One region of the Kitasatospora sp. NPDC059571 genome, then DNA from elsewhere that is predicted to be linked to it. Evidence: predicted binding sites of a transcription regulator. Region 1 holds the regulator's gene; the other holds the start of a gene.
What was found. The regulator HrcA, encoded in region 1, represses chaperone genes, less so after heat shock. The targets are predictions, from matches to a motif close to TTNGCACTCNGNNNNNCNGAGTGCNAA.
Positions count from the first base shown of each region.

Region 1 (6,677 bases):
CGCCGGCGTCGTCACCCTGCCCGTCGACGGCTCCGCCGCACCGGTCCTCGCGGTCGCCGGGCCCGGCATGCCGGCCTACCGCGGCTGAGCGGCACCCGGCCCGCACGGGCGAACGCCGGAGAACGCGGGACGGCCGGGCGCAGAAGCGCCCGGCCGGGCGGTGGGGGGGGGCCGCGCGGGGTGTGATGGCCGCACCCCGGGGGGGGGGGCCGGTGGGGGCGAGCAGGCGCGGGGGGGCGGGGTGGGGGGCCCCGGGGCGGGGGCGGCGGTGGCGCTGGGCGCCGGCCGCCACGCCCGCGGTGGAGGTGCGCAGCACCGAGGGGCCGAGCCGGTAGGGGGCGGCGCCCGCACCGGCGAACGCGGCGAGCTCCTCGGGCGAGACGCCGCCCTCGGGGCCGACCACCAGGACGATGTCGCCCGTGCCGGGCAGGGCGGCGGAGGCGAGCGGTTCGGCGCCCTCCTCGTGCAGCACCGCGGCGAGCGCGGCCTGCCCGAGCAGCGGCAGCAGCTGGCGGGTGGTCATCGGGTCGTGGACCTCGGGGAAGCGGAGCCGGCGGGACTGCTTGCCGGCCTCGCGGGCGGCGGCCCGCCACTTGGCGAGCGCCTTGGCGCCGCGGTCGCCCTTCCACTGGGTGATGCAGCGGGAGGCGGCCCACGGGATCACGGCGTCCACGCCGACCTCGGTCATGGTCTCCACGGCGAGCTCGCCGCGGTCGCCCTTGGGCAGGGCCTGGACGACGGTGATCCGCGGGCTCGGCTCGGGCTCGGTCCGGACGGCGGCGACCTCGACGTCCAGCGCGTCCTTGCCGTGCACGGCGGCGACCGTGCCGTCCGCGCCGCGGCCGAGGCCGTCCGCGAGGGTGATCGCCTCGCCGGGCTCCAGCCGCTTCACGGCGGCGGCGTGCCGGCCCTCGGGCCCGTCCAGCCGCAGCAGGGCGCCGGGGGCCGCGCCGGCCAGCAGGGCGCTCTCGACGACGAAGACGGGCGCGGTCATGCGGGGGTTCCTTTCGGGTGCGGACACGCCGCTGCCCCGCCGGGGGGTGTCCCCCGCCGGGCAGGAGCCGGATCAGCGGCCGGTGTAGGCGTCCTTGAGGCGGGAGAACAGCCCCTGCTGGCCGGGCGCGAACTGGCCCGAGGGCCGCTCCTCGCCGCGCAGCAGGGCCAGGCGGCGCAGCAGCTCCTCCTGCTCGGGGTCGAGCTTGGTGGGGGTCTGCACCTCGACGTGCACTATCAGGTCGCCCCGGCCGCCGCCGCGCAGGTGGGTGATGCCCCGGCCGTGCAGCGGGATCGACTGGCCGGACTGGGTGCCGGGCCGGATGTCGACCTCCTCGACGCCGTCGAGGGTCTGCAGCGGCACCTGGGTGCCGAGCGAGGCCGCGGTCATCGGGATGGTGACCGTGCAGTGCAGGTCGTCGCCGCGCCGCTGGAAGGTCGGGTGGGCGGTCTCGGCGATCTCCACGTACAGGTCGCCGGCCGGGCCGCCGCCCGGGCCGACCTCGCCCTCGCCGGCGAGCTGGATCCGGGTGCCGTTGTCGACACCGGCAGGGATCTTCACGGTGAGGGTGCGGCGGGCGCGGACGCGGCCGTCGCCGGCGCACTCCGGGCACGGGGTCGGCACGACGGTGCCGAAGCCCTGGCACTGCGGGCAGGGCCGGGAGGTCATGACCTGGCCGAGGAAGGAGCGGGTGACCTGGGAGACCTCGCCCTTGCCGCGGCACATGTCGCAGGTCTGCGCGGAGGTGCCGGGTGCGGCGCCCTCGCCGTTGCAGGTGGTGCAGGTGACGGCGGTGTCGACCTGGAGTTCCTTGGTGGTGCCGAAGGCGGCCTCCTCCAGGGTGATCTCCAGCCGGATCATCGCGTCCTGGCCGCGCCGGGTGCGCGAGCGGGGGCCGCGCTGGCCGCCCGCGGCGCCGAAGAAGGCGTCCATGATGTCGGAGAAGCCGAAGCCGGCCGCGCCGAAGCCGCCGGCGCCACCGCCGCCGCCGTTCGGGGAGAGCGGGTCGCCGCCGAGGTCGTACACCTGGCGCTTGGCCGGGTCGGAGAGCACCTCGTAGGCGGCGTTGATCTCCTTGAACCGCTCCTGCGTCTTCGGGTCCGGGTTGACGTCCGGGTGCAGTTCGCGCGCGAGGCGACGGAACGCCTTCTTGATCTCGTCCTGGCCCGCATCCCGCCGGACGCCGAGTACCGCGTAGTAGTCCGTGGCCACCAAATGCTCCGCTTGTTCCGCCTCTTAGAAGTGCTTGCGACTGGTCTCCCGCGCCGGGCGCGGTGTGCTCCTACGACTCGGCCAGGATCTGACCCACGTACCGTGCCACCGCTCGCACCGCCCCCATTGTGCCCGGGTAATCCATCCGGGTCGGACCGATCACACCCAGCTTTGCCACGCTCTGGTCGCCCGAACCGTAACCGACGGAGACGACGGACGTGGAATTGAGGCCCTCGTAGTCGTTCTCCCGGCCGATCCGGACCGTCATCCCGGACTCCGCGGTCTCACCCAGCAGGCGGAGCAGGACGACCTGCTCCTCCAGGGCCTCCAGGACCGGCTGGATGGTCAGCGGGAAGTCGTGGCCGAAGCGCGTCAGGTTGGCCGTGCCGGCCAGCATGATCCGCTCCTCGTTCTGCTCCGCCAGGGTCTCGAACAGGGTGGCGAGCACCGTGGAGACGGTCGGGCGGTCGGCGGGCTCGAAGCCGGCCGGCAGGTCCTCCAGCAGCGCCGGGACGTCGGGCAGCCGCCGGCCCGCGGCCCGGGCGTTGAGCTTGGTGCGCAGGTCCGCCAGGACGCTCTCGCCGACCGAGCCCGGGCAGTCGACCATCCGCTGCTCCACCCGGCCGGTGTTGGTGATCAGCACCAGCATCACCTTGGCGGGGGCGAGCGCGACCAGTTCGACGTGCCGCACGGTGGAGCGGGTCAGCGACGGGTACTGCACGACGGCGACCTGCCGGGTCAGCTGCGCGAGCAGCCGCACCGTGCGGGCCACCACGTCGTCCAGGTCGACCGCGCCCTCCAGGAAGTGCCGGATGGCGCGCCGCTCGGGCGGGGTCATCGGCTTGACCTCGGCCAGCCGGTCGACGAACAGCCGGTAGCCCTTGTCGGTGGGGATCCGGCCGGCGCTGGTGTGCGGCTGGTGGATGAAGCCGTCCTCCTCCAGCGCCGCCATGTCGTTGCGGACGGTGGCCGGGGAGACCCCGAGGTTGTGCCGCTCGACCAGGGCCTTGGAGCCGACCGGCTCCTCGGTGCCCACGTAGTCCTGGACGATCGCCCGCAGCACCGCGAGGCGCCGCTCGTCCAGCGGCCGGACGTTCGGGCGCGCCTCGACCAGGCGGGCGTCGGCCCTGCCGTCGTCGGCCCTGCGCTCGCCGGCCATGGGGCACGCACCTCCGTCTTCGTCCGTTGAGTCGGGTAGCCGTCCGTTGTCTGGCACTCCGGATGGCAGAGTGCCAAAACCGTACCTGCCAGTGTAAGGCCCACCTTCGACGGCAGGAACGGGCCGCCCACGTGATCCTCGACCGATCCCGTCGTGGCGGACGGTGCCCCTCCGGCCGGGGAGTGGCAGCATCGAAGTCGAGCGAGCTATCGAAGGAGCAGCGATGTCGTCGTCACGGCAGCACTCCCGCTTCGCACCCGACCGCGGTCTCACCGGTCGGATGGTCACCACGATGTTCCTCATCGGCCTGGTCTACGTCGGCTTCACCGGACTGCTGATCGCGCTGCTGCGCGGCGCCTGGCCGATCATCGTGCTGATCTCCGGCGCGCTGTTCGTCGCCCAGTTCTGGTTCAGCGACAAGATCACCGAGAAGGCGATGGGCGCCCACCAGGTCAGCCCCGAGCAGTACCCGCAGCTGCACGGCACGATCGACCGGCTCTGTGCGCTGGCCGACATGCCCAAGCCGCGGGTCGCCGTCGCGGACAACGACATGCCGAACGCCTTCGCCACCGGCCGCAACCCGGACAAGGCGGTGGTCTGCGTCACCACCGGCCTGCTGCGCCGGCTCCAGCCCGAGGAGCTGGAGGGCGTCCTCGCCCACGAGCTGTCGCACGTCGCCCACCGGGACGTCGCGGTGATGACCATCGCGGGCTTCCTCGGCGTCCTCGCCGGGGCGATGACCAGGATCGCCTTCTACGGGGGCTTCTACGGCAACAACCGCAACAGCAACGACCCGAACACCGCGATCGCGCTGATCGTCATCCCGCTGGCCAGCATGGTCGTCTACGCGCTGAGCTTCCTGCTCACCCGGCTGCTGTCGCGCTACCGCGAGCTCGCCGCCGACCGGGCCGCCGCCCAGCTCACCGGCCGGCCCAGCGCCCTGGCCTCGGCGCTCACCAAGGTCACCGGGCAGATCGCCGCCATCCCGAGCGAGGACCTGCGCCGCTCGCAGCCGTACAACGCCTTCTACTTCGCCCCGGCGCTCGGCGCCCGGGAGACCGCCGCCCAGCTGTTCTCCACCCACCCGACGCTGGAGCAGCGGCTGGCCCAGCTGGCCCGGATCAGCACCGAGCTCGGCCACGGCGAGGCCGGCCACTGAGAGGAGACCCCGTGGGATTCCTGGACGCCCTGCTCGGCCGGACCAAGCCGGTCCGGCCCGACCTCGACCAGCTCTTCGGCATCCCGTCCGCCGCGCTCACCCTGGAGGCGGCGGCCGGCTTCCGGCCGACCGGGCTCGGCTCGGTCTGCTTCGCGGCCGTCGAGGGCGGCGCCTTCGACGAGGTGCAGCGGCAGGTGCGGGCCCTGCTCGACGCCGACGCCGACCGCGGCGGCGTCCCGGTGGAGGCCTCCCGGGACTCCTACGGCTACTCCTGGCTGCTGGCCCGGCACACCCCCGAGGAGCTGCCCGACCTGGTCAACGACCTGCACGCGGTCAACAGCGAGCTGGAGGCCAACGGCTTCGGCCCGCAGCTGCTCTGCTCGATCGTCGCCTTCCGCAACACCGAGGGCCAGTCCCTCGGCCTGGTCTACCTCTACAAGCGCGGCACGTTCTACCCCTTCGCCCCGATGCCCGGCGGCGGCGAGAAGCGCAACAGCCCGGTCGAGCTCCAGGTCAAGGCCATGCTCGGCGACGACCTCCGGATCGAACAGGACCTGACCCGCTGGTTCCCGGTCTGGGGCGCCCCGGGCCTGTAGCCGGACCGGTGGCGGCGGCCCTAGGGTCGCTCGGGTGATCGACTGGACCGGCACCACCGCGACCGCCCCCTCCCCCGAGCTCCTGGACGAGGTGGTCGGCGCCCTGCGCTCGCCCGACCCGGTGCTCCGCGACGAGCTGGCCTTCACCCGGCTGGCGCAGTGGGTCCCGCTGCTGGAGCCGTCCCGGCGGCAGGAGCTCGGCGACCGGCTGGCCGGGTGGTTCACCGCCCCGGAGATCCAGGCGCGGACCTTCGCCCCGCTCGTGCTGGCGAGGATCGTGGGGTGCGGCGGGTACGACCCGGCCTGGCTGTCCGCCTTCACGCAGTGGTACCCCGGCGAGCGCGACCTGCGCGGCCACGACGAGCGGCTCGGCTGGCTGCACGCCGTCGCGCACGGCGCCGACCTGCTGGCCGCCTTCGGCCGCTGCCCGCGGGCCGACCCGGCGCCCCTGCTGGCCACGGCCTGCAGCCGGCTGCTCGCCCCGACCGCGCACGTCTTCGACGCGATGGAGGACGACCGGCTCGGCTTCGCCCTGGCCGTGGTGCTGACCCGCGCCGAACTGACCGAGAGCGAGTCGCTGGCGTGGCTGGAGCCGATCGCCGCCGACTTCGCCGCCGCGGAGCCCGGCCCGGTGCCGCCGTACGCCTCCAACACGATGCGCACGCTGCGGGTGCTCTATCTGCTGGCCGACCGCGGTGTCCGGCCCGAGCGGCGGCACGGCGAGGCGGTGCCGCTGCGGCACGCGGCGGCCGTCCGCGAGCGGGTCGCCGCCGTGCTGGCGGTCAACTCGCCGTACGCCGGATGAGGGATGAGCCCACGTCAGGATGCCTAGAATTCGTCCATGCGCAGCAGGGAGTACGGCCCGGACCTGACCCCGCCGTGGAAGCGGCAGGAGGCGGCGCCGGAGGTGGCGGCGGAGCGGGAGCTGGTGGTGGAGGAGGCGGCCACCGGGTTCTGCGGGGCCGTGGTGCGGTGCGAGAAGACTGCGGAGGGGTTCACGGTCACGCTGGAGGACCGTTTCGGCAAGCACCGGGTGTTCCCGATGGTGCCGCGCGGGTTCCTGCTGGAGGGCCGGGTGGTGACGCTGGTCCGTCCGACCGGGCCGGCGCCCGCCCGCACGCCCGGGCTGACCGCCTCCGGTTCGATCGCGGTGCCCGGCGCCCGGGCCCGGGTGGCCCGGGAGTCGCGGATCTACGTCGAGGGCCGGCACGACGCGGAGCTGGTGGAGCGGGTGTGGGGCGACGACCTGCGGATCGAGGGCGTGGTCGTGGAGTACCTGGAGGGCGTGGACGACCTGCCGGCGATCGTCGCGGAATTCGGCCCCGGCCCCGGCCGGCGGCTCGGCGTCCTGGTCGACCACCTGCTGCCGGGCACCAAGGAGCACCGGATCGCCGCCCGGGTGACGGGTGACTCGGTGCTGGTCGTCGGGCACCCCTACATCGACGTCTGGCAGGCCGTGAAGCCCTCCAGTGTCGGCATCCCGGGCTGGCCCGAGGTGCCGCGCGGCGAGGTGTGGAAGGAGGGTGTCTGCCGCCGGCTGGGCTGGCCCGTCGACCC
Region 1 covers NZ_JBHWBW010000397.1:639-7,315, forward strand. The annotation lists partial or broken gene ACFV0G_RS30855 (TolB family protein) at 1-88, shown strand, start outside; partial or broken gene ACFV0G_RS30860 (16S rRNA (uracil(1498)-N(3))-methyltransferase) at 278-994, opposite strand; gene dnaJ (molecular chaperone DnaJ) at 1,067-2,206, opposite strand; gene hrcA (heat-inducible transcriptional repressor HrcA) at 2,277-3,365, opposite strand; gene htpX (zinc metalloprotease HtpX) at 3,589-4,524, shown strand; gene ACFV0G_RS30880 (hypothetical protein) at 4,536-5,120, shown strand; gene ACFV0G_RS30885 (DUF2785 domain-containing protein) at 5,155-5,925, shown strand; partial or broken gene ACFV0G_RS30890 (DUF3097 domain-containing protein) at 5,962-6,677, shown strand, end outside.

Region 2 (7,368 bases), on a different contig from region 1:
CGAGGGTCTCGGTGGTGAGGAGCAGGGAGGCGATGGAGGCGGCGTTCTCCAGGGCGGAACGGGTGACCTTGACCGGGTCGATGACGCCGGCCTTCACCAGGTCGCCGTACTCGCCGGTGGCCGCGTTGTAGCCGTGGCCGGCCTCCAGGTCGGCGACCTTGGAGGTGATGACGTAGCCCTCCAGGCCGGCGTTCTGGGCGATCCAGCGCAGCGGCTCGGCGAGCGCCTTGCGGACGACCGCGACACCGGTCGCCTCGTCACCGGACAGGCCCAGGCCGCCGTCCAGCACCTTGGCGGCGTGCACGAGCGAGGCGCCGCCGCCGGCGACGATGCCCTCCTCGACCGCGGCGCGGGTGGCGGAGATGGCGTCCTCGAGGCGGTGCTTGCGCTCCTTGAGCTCCACCTCGGTGGCCGCGCCGACCTTGATGACGCACACGCCGCCGGCCAGCTTGGCCAGGCGCTCCTGCAGCTTCTCGCGGTCCCAGTCGGAGTCGGTGGCGGCGATCTCGGCCTTGATCTGGCCGACGCGGCCGGCCACCGCGTCCGAGTCGCCGGCACCGTCGACGAGGATGGTCTCGTCCTTGGTGACGGTGATGCGGCGGGCGGTGCCGAGCACGTCCAGGCCGGCCTGGTCGAGCTTGAGGCCGACCTCCTCGGAGATGACGGTCGCGCCGGTGAGGACGGCGATGTCGCCGAGGATCGCCTTGCGGCGGTCGCCGAAGCCGGGGGCCTTGACGGCCACCGCGTTGAAGGTGCCGCGGATCTTGTTCACCACGAGGGTGGACAGCGCCTCGCCGTCGACGTCCTCGGCGATGATCAGCAGCGGGCGGGAGCCGCCGCCCTGCAGGATCTTCTCCAGCAGCGGGAGGAGCTCCTGGATGGAGGAGATCTTGCCCTGGTTGATCAGGATGTACGGGTCCTCGAGGACCGCCTCCTGGCGCTCCGCGTCGGTCACGAAGTACGGCGACAGGTAGCCCTTGTCGAACTGCATGCCCTCGGTGAACTCGAGCTCCACGCCGAAGGTGTTGGACTCCTCGACGGTGATGACACCGTCCTTGCCGACCTTGTCGATCGCCTCGGCGATGAGCTCGCCGACCTGGGTGTCCTGGGCGGAGAGGGACGCGACGGCGGCGACGTCGTCCTTGCCCTCGATCTCGCGGGCCACCGAGAGCAGGTGCTCGGCGACGGCGGCGACGGCCTTGTCGATGCCCTTCTTCAGGGCGGCCGGGCCGGCGCCGGCGGCGACGTTGCGCAGGCCCTCGTTGACCAGGGCCTGGGCGAGCACGGTGGCGGTGGTGGTGCCGTCGCCAGCGACGTCGTTGGTCTTGGTGGCGACCTCCTTGACGAGCTGCGCGCCGAGGTTCTCGTACGGGTCGTCGAGCTCGACCTCGCGGGCGATCGTCACACCGTCGTTGGTGATGGTGGGGGCGCCGAACTTCTTGTCGATGACGACGTTGCGGCCCTTGGGGCCGATGGTCACCTTGACGGTGTCGGCCAGCTTGTTGACACCGCGCTCCAGCGAGCGGCGGGCGTCCTCGTCGAACTGCAGGATCTTCGCCATGTTCCCGTTCCTCAGGGGTTCTACGTCGGTTGGACCAAAGGGCACGCCCCGGCCCGGGTCAGTGCTGACGCGGTTCCGGGGCGTGCCGTGACGACTTACTTCTCGATGATGGCGAGAACGTCGCGAGCCGAGAGGACGAGGTACTCCTCGCCCTGGTACTTGACCTCGGTGCCGCCGTACTTGGAGTACAGGACGATGTCACCGACGGCGACGTCGAGCGGCAGGCGCTGGCCATCCTCGAAACGGCCCGGGCCGACGGCCAGGACGACGCCCTCCTGGGGCTTCTCCTTGGCGGTGTCCGGGATAACCAGGCCGGAGGCCGTGGTGGTCTCGGCGTCGAGCGGCTGGACCACGATGCGGTCCTCGAGCGGCTTGATGGCAACCTTGCTGCTGGTGGTCACGTCCGAGCTCCCCTTCGGAGATTACGGGGTTGTCTAACAGGGAAGGGCGATGTCCGCAGGCCTGCCGTCGCGGGGGTCAGGCGCACTCCGTCGCATTGGCACTCACCCGGGGGGAGTGCCAGGAACGACCATAGGCCGCCGTTAGCACTCAGTCAACCAGAGTGCCAACGGCGTGGCTCGCAGAATCGCGGGGCGGCGCGCACGCGTCCTCGCGCCCGGGCGGCGGCGGTGCCGGCCGCGACCGCGTCGGCGACCGGCCCGGAGGACCGGGACAATGGCCGGGTGGAGATCGAATCGTTCCGGGCCCTGCTGACCGACGAGGGCCGGGCCCTGCTGACCGAACTGCGCGGATTCCGCGAGTCGGACGAGCTGGCGCTGGCCACCAGGCTGCGCCGGGACCACCCGGTGGACCTGGTCCGCGCCGCCTTCGAGCAGGCCCGGCTGCGGCAGCGGGCGGCGGCGAAGTTCGGCAGCGACGCCGAGTCGATGTACTTCACCCCGGACGGCGTGGAGCAGGCCACCCGGCGCAGCGTCGCCGAGTGGCGGGCGCGCCGGTTCGCGGACCTGGGCGTGCGCACGCTCGCCGACCTGTGCTGCGGGATCGGCGGGGACGCGATCGCGCTGGCCCGGGCCGGCGTGCGGGTGCTGGCCGTCGACCGCAGTGAGCTGACCTGCGCGGTGGCGCGGGCCAACGCGGACGCGCTGGGCCTGTCCGCCCTGGTCGAGGTGCGCTGCGCGGACGTGGCGGAGGTCGACACGGCCGGCTTCGACGCGGTGTTCACCGACCCGGCGCGGCGCACCGCGCGGGGCCGGGTGTTCGACCCGGAGGCGTACTCGCCGCCGCTCTCCTGGGCGATCGGCGCGGCCCGCGGCACGCCGTTCGGGGCGCTCAAGGTGGCGCCGGGCATCCCGCACGAGCTGGTTCCGGAGGGCGCCGAGGCGGAGTGGGTCTCGGACCGCGGCGAGGTGAAGGAGGCGGTGCTCTGGTTCGGCACCGGCGCGGCGCAGCCCTACCGGGCGACGGTGCTGCCCGGCGGGCACAGCCTCACCGGGACCGGCCGGCCCGCCGCGGCCGGCCCGGTGGGGCGGTACCTGTACGAGCCGGACGGCGCGGTGATCCGGGCCCGGCTGGTGGCGGACGTCGCCGAGCAGGTGGGCGGGCGGCTGATCGACCCGATGATCGCCTACATCACCTCGGACGAGCTGGTGCCGACCCCGTACGCGCACGCGTACGAGATCGGCGAGGCGCTGCCGTACAACGTGAAGCGGCTGAAGGCGCTGCTGCGGGAGCGGGGCGCCGGCACCGTGGTGATCAAGAAGCGGGGGATCGCGATCACCCCGGAGGAACTGCGCCGGCAGCTGAAGCCGAGCGGCCCCCACGAGGTGACGGTGATCCTCAGCCGCACCGACCACGGCCCGCTGATGATGCTGGGTCAGCCGGTCGGGGCGGCGATGTAGTCCTCCAGCCGGGCCACCGCGAAGCCCTGCTCCTGGATGCGGCTGAGCAGTTCGCCGAACATCTGGGTCATGGTCTCGCCCTTGAGGTCCTTGGGGCCGCGGAAGTGGGCGAGGATGATGTCGCCGGGCCGGAGCTTCTTGTCCGCCGCCTGGTACTGCATGTCGTGGATCTGCATGGACTCCCGCCAGAGCACCACGGCGCGCGGGCCGCAGGCCTGGACGGCGGCGTTGAGCGCGGTGGTGTGGGCGCCGTCGCCGTACGGCGGGCGGAAGAGCAGCGGCGCGGTGCCGTACTCCCGGGTGAGCGCGCTCTGGTCGTCGCAGACCTCGGACTTCTGCTTCTCCGGGGAGGCCTTGCTCATCGCCGGGTGGTCGACGGTGTGGTTCTGGATGTGGTTGCCGAGCGCCTGCAGCGGCTTGAAGTAGCCGTAGTCGCCGCTGATGAGGTCGCGGGTCAGGAACATCGAGACCGGCACCTTGAGGTCGTTCATCATCGCGACGAACTTCGGGTCCTTCTCTGCGCCGTCGTCGAGCGTCACGAAGACGACCCGGTCGGTGGTCGGCACCTCGCTGAAGACCGGGACCTGGCCGGTGCGGGTCAGCTTGATCGGCTTGTCGGCGGGGGCGGCCGGTGCGGCGGGCAGCGGCTTGAGGCCCCACTTCGACCAGGCGGCGGCGTCGGGGGCCGCGTCCCGGCCGCTGGGGGTGCCGCTCGGGGCGGGCGCGCTGCCGCCGGCGCTGCCGGGCGGCGGCGCCTGGGTCCGGGGCGTCGCGGGGGCCCCGCCGCACCCGCTGGCGACCGTGAGGAGGGCCAGTGCCCCCACCGCCGTGAACCAAGACCTCTTCAGCACCGCGCGCCCCCACCCGTGTTCAGCGAACTCTCAGGAACGCACGCTACTCGACGTGGCGGGAGGTGAAGGACCAGCGGTGCACCGGGCGGGCGAGCAGCTCGGCGGGCGGGTCGCCGACCGGCTCCGCCGACCCCGTCCACCAGGTGATCAGCAGGACCCGGCCGCCGTCCGCGGTCAGCAGTTCGGTGCGGTCGGGGGCGGCGGCGCGCAGCGCGGGCAGCGCGGTGCCGCGCACCCAGTGCTCCAGGTCGCCGGCCCGGCCCTCGGCGGCGCGGGCCTCCCACATCAGGGCACGGGTCACCGCAGCGACTCGTGCGCGTGCGCGTGGAACTCGGTGTGCGGCACGTGCACCTCGGTGACCGGCAGCGAGGAGTCCGCGGACAGGTCGAAGGCGGAGGGGGTGCGGCCGCGGCGGACCATCTCGGAGCCGAGTGCGGCGACCATCGCGCCGTTATCGGTGCACAGGCCCGGGCGGGGCACCCGCAGCACGATGCCCGCCCTGTCGCAGCGCTGCTGGGCCATCTCGCGCAGCCGGGAGTTGGCGGCGACGCCGCCGCCGATCATCAGGTGGTCCACGCCGTTGTCCTTGCAGGCACGGACGGCCTTGCGGGTGAGCACGTCGGTGACGGCCTCCTGGAAGGACGCGGCGACGTCGGCGACCGGCACCTCCTCGCCGGCCCGGCGCCTGGCCTCGACCCAGCGGGCGACCGCGGTCTTCAGGCCGGAGAAGGAGAAGTCGTAGGCGGGGTCGCTGGCGGTGCTGAGGCCGCGCGGGAAGGCGATGGCCCTGCCGTCGCCGTCACGGGCCATCCGGTCGACGACGGGGCCGCCGGGGAAGCCGAGGCCGAGCACCCGGGCGACCTTGTCGAAGGCCTCGCCGGCCGCGTCGTCGATGGTGGCGCCGAGCGGGCGGACGTCGCTGGTGATGTCGGTGGACATCAGCAGCGAGGAGTGGCCGCCGGAGACCAGCAGGGCCATCGTCGGCTCGGGCAGCCGGCCGTGCTCCAGCTGGTCGACGCAGATGTGCGAGGCGAGGTGGTTGACCCCGTACAGCGGCTTGTCGAGGGCCCAGGCGTACGCCTTGGCGGCGGAGACGCCGACCAGCAGGGCGCCGGCCAGGCCGGGGCCGGCGGTGACGGCGATGCCGTCGAGGTCGCTGGCCTTGACGCCGGCGGTCTCCAGGGCGCGCCGGATGGTCGGGACCATCGCCTCCAGGTGCGCGCGGCTGGCGATCTCGGGGACGACGCCGCCGTAGCGGGCGTGGTCGTTGACGCTGGAGGCGACCGCGTCGGCGAGCAGCGTGGTGCCGTGGACGATGCCGACGCCGGTCTCGTCGCAGGAGGTCTCGATACCGAGGACGAGCGGTTCGTCAGCCATTGTTCGGGTCCTTCGCATCGTGCGTGGGGTGGTCGAGTCGCATGACGAGCGCGTCGACGTTCGCGGGCTGGTAGTAGCCGCGGCGGACGCCGACCGGCCGGAAGCCGAATCGCTCGTAGAGCCGCTGGGCGCGCAGGTTGTCCACCCGGACCTCCAGCAGCAGTTCGGTGCAGCCGCGGGCGGCGGACTCCTCGACCAGGTCGGTGAGCAGGGCGGCGCCGAGGCCGCGGCCCTGGATCCGGTCGTCGACGGCGATGGTCTGGACGTCGCCCTCGGCGCCGATCGTCATGAGTCCGGCGTAGCCGACCACGGCGCCGTCCGGGTCGGTGGCGACGGTGTAGTGGCGGGTCCCGCCGGGGTGGGCCTCGGCCAGTTCGGACCAGTACATGCCGCGCGACCAGGCGTCCTCGGGGAACAGCCGCAGTTCGAGCTCCATCACCGGTTCGATGTCCCACCAGCGCATCGGCCGGAGGGTGATCGCGGTCATGCCGGGAGCACCGCCTTGTAGCCGGCCGGGACCTGGGCGTCCGGGCGGCGGAGGTAGAGCGGGGCGTTCGGCAGCAGCTCGCGGCCGGCGGCGAGCTCGGTGGCGGCGAAGTCGGCCAGCGCCCCGGCCGAGACGTGCTCGGGGCCGGCCGCGCCGGGGAAGGTGTCCGGGTAGAGCAGGGCGCCGGCGCCGACCGAGCGCCCGGGCGCGGCCAGGTCGGCCGGGCGGTCGACGGACGGCCCGGCGGTGCGGGCGCCGTCGGCGTCGTACGAGGCCCAGTAGACCTCCTTGCGGCGCGCGTCGGTGGCGACCGTGAACGGGCCGGTGACGCCCTCGCGGCGGGCCCGGTGGGCGATCGCGTCGAGGGTGCAGACGCCGTGCACGGGCAGCGAGAGCGCGTGGCCGAGGGCGGCGGCGGTCACCAGGCCGACCCGCAGGCCGGTGTACGGGCCGGGGCCCACGCCGACGGCGATCGCGGTGAGCTCGCGCTTGTCGACGCCGGCGGTGCGCAGCACGTCGCCGATGGTGGGCAGGAGCAGCTCGCCGTGCCGTCTGGCGTCGACCGTGTAGGACTCGGCGAGGACGGCGGTGCCGTCGTGGACGGCGGCGGTGACGGCGGGGGTGGCGGTGTCGAACGCGAGCAGCAGCACGCGTCCAAGGTTAGACCGCGAGGGGCGGCCCGGTGGACCGGCTCCGGGCCCGGGGCCCGCGGGCCGACTCCGGGGGTGCGGCGGTCAGGGCCGGGTGAGCCGCTCCAGGACGGCCATCGCCTCGACGACGGTGTGCCGCTCGGCCTCGGTGCAGCGGTCCTGGAGGCTGCGGGCCAGCCACTCCTCGCGGGCCTGGCGGTAGTCCTCCAGGCGCTCGCGGCCGGGGCCGGAGAGGCTGATCAGCTGGCGGCGGCCGTCGTCGGGGTCGGGCCGACGGGCGATCAGGCCGCGTTCCTCCAGGGCGCCGAGGGTGGCGGCGACGGACTGCGGGCGGACCCGTTCGGCGGCGGCGAGCGCGCTGGCCGAGGCGGGGCCCTCCTTGCCGAGCCGGCTGAGGACGGACATCTGGGACGGGGTCAGGTCGCCCGGCTCCTGGAGCTCGCGCAGGCGGCGGCGGAGCCGGCCGAAGACGACCCGCAGGTCGCCGGCGGCCCGGGCGGCCGATTCGGAGATGCGCCCGGCGGTCTCGTCCATGGCCCCAGGATAGGACCCGCAGTCCGGGCTTGGCAGGACAACCTGGCCG
Region 2 covers NZ_JBHWBW010000359.1:128-7,495, forward strand. The annotation lists gene groL (chaperonin GroEL) at 1-1,561, opposite strand, end outside; gene groES (co-chaperone GroES) at 1,657-1,962, opposite strand; gene ACFV0G_RS29390 (methyltransferase domain-containing protein) at 2,245-3,420, shown strand; gene ACFV0G_RS29395 (polysaccharide deacetylase family protein) at 3,396-4,271, opposite strand; gene ACFV0G_RS29400 (hypothetical protein) at 4,315-4,572, opposite strand; gene tsaD (tRNA (adenosine(37)-N6)-threonylcarbamoyltransferase complex transferase subunit TsaD) at 4,569-5,648, opposite strand; gene rimI (ribosomal protein S18-alanine N-acetyltransferase) at 5,641-6,135, opposite strand; gene tsaB (tRNA (adenosine(37)-N6)-threonylcarbamoyltransferase complex dimerization subunit type 1 TsaB) at 6,132-6,785, opposite strand; gene ACFV0G_RS29420 (MarR family transcriptional regulator) at 6,870-7,319, opposite strand.
Region 2: the regulator HrcA is predicted to act here: its motif matches at 2,104-2,130, upstream of groES (co-chaperone GroES).